Regions from separate parts of the Streptomyces sp. NPDC021012 genome, predicted to be linked through region 2. Evidence: riboswitches for the same ligand, from Rfam matches in the RefSeq annotation. Region 2 holds a riboswitch; each other region holds the start of a gene.
The links. Region 2 has a riboswitch for cobalamin ahead of ACH4TP_RS01545 (ribonucleoside-diphosphate reductase subunit alpha). Riboswitches for the same ligand answer to the same signal wherever they lie in the genome.
Positions count from the first base shown of each region.

Region 1 (2,308 bases), on a different contig from region 2:
CCGGGCTCACCCGGGGCCGCCCCTGCACCACCCACCACAAGGCCCGACCGGACCTGGAGCGGCAGGGCGGCGTCCTGAAGGGCGCGCGCGTGGTGGACGACGGCGACCTGGTGACCGCCGGCGGCGTCACCTCGGGCCTGGAGCTCGCCCTCTGGCTGGTCCGCCGGGAGCTCGGCCCCGAGGCGGCGAACGGCCTGGAGGCCATGCTGGAGTACGAGGCCCGCGGCACGGTCTGGGTCCGGCCGGACTCGCGCTGACGAAAAGGGCGAGGGCGAAAAGGGTGAGGCCCGCTGCCGGAAACGGGGGATCTTCGGCAGCGGACCTCTGTTGAACATTGTACTAGATCGTTAAGGGTGGTGCGCCGTCCGGAGGGCGGCGGTGGCGAAAGGCGGCCGGGCGGGGTACATCTCCCCTGAGACATCTCCCCGAGGCGACGACGAGGAGGCCGCCGTGGAAGGCAGAAGCAAAGGGATCGTGCACTCCTTCAACCGTCTCGCCGGGTACGGCTTCGTCGTCCCCATGGGGTCCGAGGAGCAGGTGTACTTCCGCGCGGAGGACATCGAGAGCGCGACGCGGACGGTCTCCGAGGGGCAGCAGGTCTCCTTCGTCCTGGTCCTCGGAGACGGCCGCTTCGAGGCCAGGGAGCTGCGCGTCTGACACGGACCGGGCCCCGGGGCGGGGGCGCCGCCCGGTGGTACTGTGCCGAGGCCAGTCGCACCTTTGTACGCACCTGAACGGGTACGTGCACGGGTCAGGGAATCCGGTGGAAGACCGGAACTGACGCGCAGCGGTGAGGGCGACGGGCGGAGCATCGGCCACTGGGCGGCACGACGGGCCCGGGAAGGCGCCCCGTCCGGCCGACCCCGAGTCCGAAGACCTGCTGGCGGCCCCGGCGGCACGCCGCCGCCCGGGGAGGACCGTACGACAGGCTCCGCGTATGAGCCGTGGCCGCAGAGGAAGTTCCCGTGCCGCTCGCACACCCCGTCCGCTCCGCCGTGCTCGCCCTGGCCGGCGTCCTGCTCCTCACCGCGACGGTGACCGGCTGCGGAGGCGGGTCCTCCGCGCCGTCCGGGAAGAGCGCCCCCGAGCACGGGTACCCCGTCACCCTCGACGAGAACTGCGGACGGCCGGTCCGCGTCGACCGCGCCCCGCGCCGGGCCGTCGCCCTCGACCAGGGGGCGGCGGAGATCATGCTCTCCCTCGGCCTCGCCGACCGCATGGTGGGCACCGCGACCTGGACGGACCCGGTGCTCAAGGGACTTGAGCGGGAGAACGCGAAGGTGCCGCGCCTGGCCGACCGCTACCCCTCCTTCGAGAAGGTCCTCGACACCGAACCCGACTTCGTGGCCGCCTCGTTCGGGTACACCCTCGGCAAGGGCGGAGTGGCGCCCCGCGAGCGCTTCGAGCAGCTCGGCGTCCCCACGTACCTCTCGCCCACCGACTGCGTCGGCAAGGACAACAGCGGCGACGGCGACGGCGTCCGCACCCGCCCCCTCACCATGGAGACCGTCTACGGCGAGATCCGCGACCTGGCCCGGGTGTTCGCGGTCCCCGAGCGCGGCGAGAAGCTCGTGGCCGGGCTCAAGGCCCGGGTGGCGAAGGCCACGGCGGCGGCCGACTTCACCGACGCCACCGTCCTCTACTGGTACTCGGACTCCAAGTCGCCCTACATGGCGGGCTGTTGCGGAGCGCCCGGGATCGTCACGAACGCGCTCGGGGCGAAGAACGTCTTCGACGACACCCGCGAGGAGTGGCCCCAGATCAACTGGGAGACCGTCGCGGACCGCGACCCCGACGTCCTCGTGCTCGGCGATCTGACCCGCCGCGCGCAGTCCGCCGAGAGCGCCGCCAAGAAGATCGAGTTCCTGGAGTCCGACCCCGTCACCCGGAACATGGCGGCCGTGAAGCACAAGCGCTACGTCCTGCTCAGCGGCCAGGCGCTCAACCCCACCCTCCGCACCGTCGAGGGCATCGAGAAGGTGGCGGCCGCGCTCCGCTCGTACGGTCTCGCGAAGTGAGCACGCCCCTCCTGGCAACCCGGCCGGCCCGGCCGGTACGCCTCACGGCGCTGCTGTGGACCGTGGCCGGGCTCGTCCTGCTCGGCCTGTCCGTGGCCGTGGCCATCACCATCGGCCCGGCGGACATCGGCGTCGGCGAGGTCGGGTCCGTGGTCGCCGCCCACCTCGGCGGCGGCGCCTCCGAACTCTCGCCGATCCGCGACGGGATCGTCTGGGACCTGCGGCTGCCCCGTACCCTCCTCGCCGCCGTCTGCGGCGCCGGACTCGCCGTCTGCGGGGCGGTGATGCAG
Region 1 is NZ_JBIRQU010000003.1:109,865-112,172, forward strand. It holds gene ACH4TP_RS10280 (DJ-1/PfpI family protein) at 1-257, shown strand, start outside; gene ACH4TP_RS10285 (cold-shock protein) at 451-657, shown strand; cobalamin riboswitch at 754-879, shown strand; gene ACH4TP_RS10290 (ABC transporter substrate-binding protein) at 966-2,018, shown strand; gene ACH4TP_RS10295 (FecCD family ABC transporter permease) at 2,015-2,308, shown strand, end outside.
Region 1: it holds a riboswitch for cobalamin, as region 2 does, so the genes downstream of both, ACH4TP_RS10290 (ABC transporter substrate-binding protein) here and ACH4TP_RS01545 (ribonucleoside-diphosphate reductase subunit alpha) in region 2, are expected to answer to the same signal.

Region 2 (2,308 bases):
CGGACTGGTTCGCGGGCGTCGCGTTCGCCGCGATCGGCATCGGCGCGCTCGTCCCGGCCGCGATCATGTCGATCGCCGCGGCCAACCTCTTCACCCGCAACATCTACAAGGACTTCATCAAGAAGGACGCGACCCCCGAGCAGGAGACCAAGGTCTCCAAGCTGGTCTCCCTCCTGGTGAAGGTCGGCGCCCTCATCTTCGTCCTCACCATGGACAAGACGGTCGCCATCAACTTCCAGCTGCTCGGCGGCATCTGGATCCTGCAGACCTTCCCGGCCCTGGTCGGCGGCCTGTTCACCCGCTGGTTCCACCGCTGGGCGCTGCTCGCCGGCTGGGCCGTCGGCATGGTCTACGGCACGGCCGCCGCGTACGGCGTCGCCAGCCCGACCCAGAAGCACTTCGGCGGCTCGGCCGCCGAGATCCCGGGCATCGGCGAGATCGGCTACATCGGCCTCACCTCCTTCGTGCTCAACGTCCTCGTCACGGTCGTCCTGACCTTCGTCCTCAAGGCCGTCAAGGCCCCCGAGGGCGTCGACGAGACCTCCCCGGAGGACTACACGGCGGACGCGGGCGACGCCGGTGTCCGCGACCTCCCGAAGGTCGGCGCCGGAGCGCACTGACCCACGGACACGTCGAAGAGGGGCCCGGGATCTCACCAGGAGAAACCCGGGCCCCTCCGCATGACCGGGCGCGGCAGACTGGCGGGCATGGACTTCACGATCAGGGCGGTACGGCCCGAGGAGTACGAGCAGCTCGGCGACCTCACCGGGTTCACCTATCTGAATGACGGGCTGCTGCTGCACGGAGAGGACGACTTCTACCTGGACGTGCTCCGCGACACGGCCCGCCGGGCCCGCGAGAGCGAGGTGCTCGTCGCCGTCGACGCCGACGGCGGGATCGTCGGCGGGGTCACCTTCGCCCCCGGCGGCACCCCCTGGGCGGACATCGCTGTCCCCGGCGAGGCCGAGTTCCGGATGCTCGTGGTCGCTCCGGCGGCGCGCGGCAGGGGCGTCGGAGAGGCCCTCGTCCGCGCCTGCGTGGACCGGGCGCGGGCCCTTCCCGGGTGTGCGCGGCTGGTGCTCTCCACGGCCGGTCTGATGGTCTCCGCGCACCGGATCTACGAGCGGCTCGGCTTCGTCCGCACCCCCGAGCGGGACTGGGAGCCGGTCCCCGATCACTCGCTGCGCACGTACGCCCTGGAGTTGTAACTCCCGGGACCGACACAACATGTGGGGGGTGCAATGAGCGGCGCCCCCCACATGTATGCTCGTCCTCGCTGTCGACGCAGGGAAATCCGGCGCGAATCCGGAACTGTCCCGCAACGGTGTGCTTCGTGAGGTTTCGTTCTTCGTACGGAGCGAGTCCGAGGACCTGCCGGCAGCGCACCCGGTCCGTCCGTTCCGGGTGTCACAGACGTCCGGGCCTCGCGGAGTGGGCCGGTGGACGCGGCGCGCCCGCGCGTACGGGTGCCCGCCTGCCCGCCTCCCCCCGCCATGGCCCCGAGCCGAGCGAGGGAGAGCCCCCACGTGACCATCGCGCCCGCCGATCCGGCCGCAGCGATCGAGACCGACGGCCCCGGGACCGTACTCCTGCGGACCCTGACCGATCTCACCGCCGACCTCCCGGACACCGACCCCGGCAAGGTCGCCGCCGCCGCGCTGCGCGGCCGCAGCGCCACGTCGGACGAGGCGGAGCTGCGCGAGCTGGCCACCGAGGCGGCCGCCGGCCTGATCGCCGATGACCCCGCGTACTCCCGGCTCGCCGCCCGGCTCCTCACCATCACGATCGCCGACGAGGCGGCCGGCCAGGGCGCCGTCTCCTTCTCGGCCTCCGTCGCCGTCGGTCACCGCGAGGGCCTCATCGCCGACCGCACCGCCGAGCTCGTCGCGGCGCACGCGACCCGGCTCGACGCCACGATCGACCCGGCCGGCGACGACCGCTTCGGCTACTTCGGTCTGCGCACCCTCTACTCGCGCTACCTGCTGCGCCACCCGATCACCCGCAAGGTGATCGAGACCCCGCAGCACTTCATGCTGCGCGTCGCCTGCGGCCTCGCCGAGGACGACTCGGCCCGCGCGCTCGACGAAGTCGCGGCGCTGTACGGCCTGATGAGCCGCCTGGACTACCTGCCGTCCTCCCCCACGCTCTTCAACTCCGGCACCCGCCACCCGCAGATGTCCTCCTGCTACCTCCTGGACTCCCCGCAGGACGAGCTGGACTCCATCTACGACCGCTACCACCAGGTCGCGCGCCTCTCGAAGCACGCGGGCGGCATCGGCCTGTCGTACTCCCGCATCCGCGCCCGCGG
Region 2 is NZ_JBIRQU010000001.1:341,743-344,050, forward strand. It holds gene mctP (monocarboxylate uptake permease MctP) at 1-620, shown strand, start outside; gene ACH4TP_RS01540 (GNAT family N-acetyltransferase) at 708-1,208, shown strand; cobalamin riboswitch at 1,251-1,394, shown strand; gene ACH4TP_RS01545 (ribonucleoside-diphosphate reductase subunit alpha) at 1,527-2,308, shown strand, end outside.

Region 3 (2,308 bases), on a different contig from region 2:
GTACGGGCTCCGCCGTGATCCCGGCCCGCGCGAGGGCCCCGGCCCAGTCGGGCACGTGCTCCTCGGGCAGTTCGCGGGGCCGCCAGGCCCCGTTCCCGGCGGCCTCGGCGGCGTCGAGGAACGCGAGGGCGGCGGTGAGGGCGGCGCGGACGGGCTCGGCCACCCGGAACGCCCGCGAGCCGAGGCGCAGGAGGGCGGACCCGTCCGGTCCTGCGACCAAGCTCACATCGCCGCCGAGCCCGGCGACGTCCCCGCGCCCGTCGTCCAGGACGAACAGGAACCGTCCCGAAAGGGATGCCGCCCGGGGCTCCGCGCACAGCGCGGCGTCCAGCTCGCGCGCCCACAACTGCACGTCCGCGCAGCCGAGTCCGTCGAGCCCCGCGCCGGGCGAGGCCACGATGTTGCGGACGCGCTCGTGGGTGGGGGAGGGCAGCAGACCGGCCTCGGAGAGGAGCGCGGCGAGCTCGGCCCCGCAGCCCTCGCCGAGCCCGCGCAGCTCGGCGTTGCCGCGCGAGGTGATGCTGATCCGCCCGTCGCCCAGACCCTCGGCCGCACGGGCCAGCACCTCGGTCTGACGTACCGTCAAGCGCCCTGCGGGCAGGCGCAGTCGGGCCAGACGTCCGTCGTCGGCGGGATGCAGGCGCAGCGCCCCGGGGCAGGCGTCGCCACGGTCCCGTACGCGAGCTTCGCCCGGTTCGGGCGTCGGGGGTGGGGTGGGCGGCATGGCGGCGAGCATACCCACGGGGAACCGGCTGACCACCGGGTGTGATCCGGCCGACTTCCGGCCCTCCGGGCCTGCTGGGGCTTGCCGGTCCTTGGCGCTCCGGGCCTGCCGGGGCTTGCTCCCTTCGGCGCCCCGGGTTCGTCGATGCCTGCCGACGCTCGGTGGTTCGGGCTGCCGGCGCTTGCCGCCTCCGGCGCTCCCGGGCCGCCGGCGCTCCGCCCGCGTCGTCGCCGTGCGCCCCGGTGTGATCCCCGGTGTGATCCGGCCGACCCCGACGCTCCCTGGGGCCCGCCCACGGCACGATCTAGGATGCAGAGCGGCATGGGGTCCCAGGACCCCGGGGAGGAAGCCCGGTGAGAATCCGGCGCGGTCCCGCCACTGTGAGCCCGTACCAGCCATGGCACGGGTGAGTCAGGAACTCCCTTCCCCAAGCTCTCGGCTTCGCTCGAGCGAGGGGAGGCCCCATCCCACACGACCACCCGGGGCGCGGACAACCCCGAGGAAGGCCTGAGCTCGCCATGCTCCTGCTGCTGTCGCACTCCGACACCGACCTGCTCAGCGCCCGTGCGGCCGGAGGGCCGGTGGAGTACCGCTTCGCCAACCCCTCCCGGCTCCCGCTCGCCGACCTCCCGGACCTGCTCGACGGCGTCGACCTGGTCGTCGTACGGCTCCTGGGCGGCGTCCGCTCCTGGCAGGAGGGCCTGGACGCGATCCGCGCCGCCGGGAAGCCGGTCGTCGTGCTCAGCGGCGAACAGGCTCCCGACGCCCAGCTGATGGAGGCCTCCACGGTCCCCGTCGGCGTCGCCACCGAGGCGCACGCCTATCTGGCGCACGGCGGCCCGGCGAACCTGGAGCAGCTGGCCCGCTTCCTCTCCGACACCGTCCTGCTCACCGGCCACGGCTTCGAGGCCCCGGCCGCCGCCCCCACCTGGGGGCCCCTTGAGCGGACGCCGAAGGCCGACGTGACCGGCCCGACCGTGGCCGTGCTCTACTACCGCGCCCACCACATGAGCGGGAACACCGCCTTCGTCGACGCCCTGTGCGGCGCGATCGAGGACGCCGGGGCCCGCGCCCTCCCGCTGTACGTGGCGTCCCTGCGCGCCCCCGAGGCGGAGCTCGTCTCCGTACTGCGCGGGGCCGACGCGATCGTCACCACCGTCCTCGCGGCCGGTGGCACCAAGCCCGCCGAGGCGCAGGCCGGAGGCGACGAGGAGGCCTGGGACGCGGGCGCGCTCGCCGCGCTCGACGTGCCGATCCTCCAGGCCCTGTGCCTGACGGGTTCGCGGTCGGCGTGGGAGGAGAACGACGAGGGGCTGTCCCCGCTGGACGCCGCCAGCCAGGTCGCCGTGCCCGAGTTCGACGGCCGCCTCATCACCGTCCCGTTCTCCTTCAAGGAGATCGACGAGGACGGCCTGCCCGCGTACGTCGCCGACGCCGAGCGCGCGGCCCGCGTCGCCGGCATCGCCGTCCGGCACGCCCGGCTCCGCCACATCCCGAACGCCGAGAAGAAGCTCGCGCTCGTCCTCTCCGCGTACCCGACGAAGCACTCCCGCATCGGCAACGCGGTCGGCCTCGACACCCCCG
Region 3 is NZ_JBIRQU010000005.1:198,406-200,713, reverse strand. It holds gene ACH4TP_RS18390 (cobalamin biosynthesis protein CobG) at 1-736, opposite strand, end outside; cobalamin riboswitch at 1,031-1,164, shown strand; gene cobN (cobaltochelatase subunit CobN) at 1,243-2,308, shown strand, end outside.
Region 3: it holds a riboswitch for cobalamin, as region 2 does, so the genes downstream of both, cobN (cobaltochelatase subunit CobN) here and ACH4TP_RS01545 (ribonucleoside-diphosphate reductase subunit alpha) in region 2, are expected to answer to the same signal.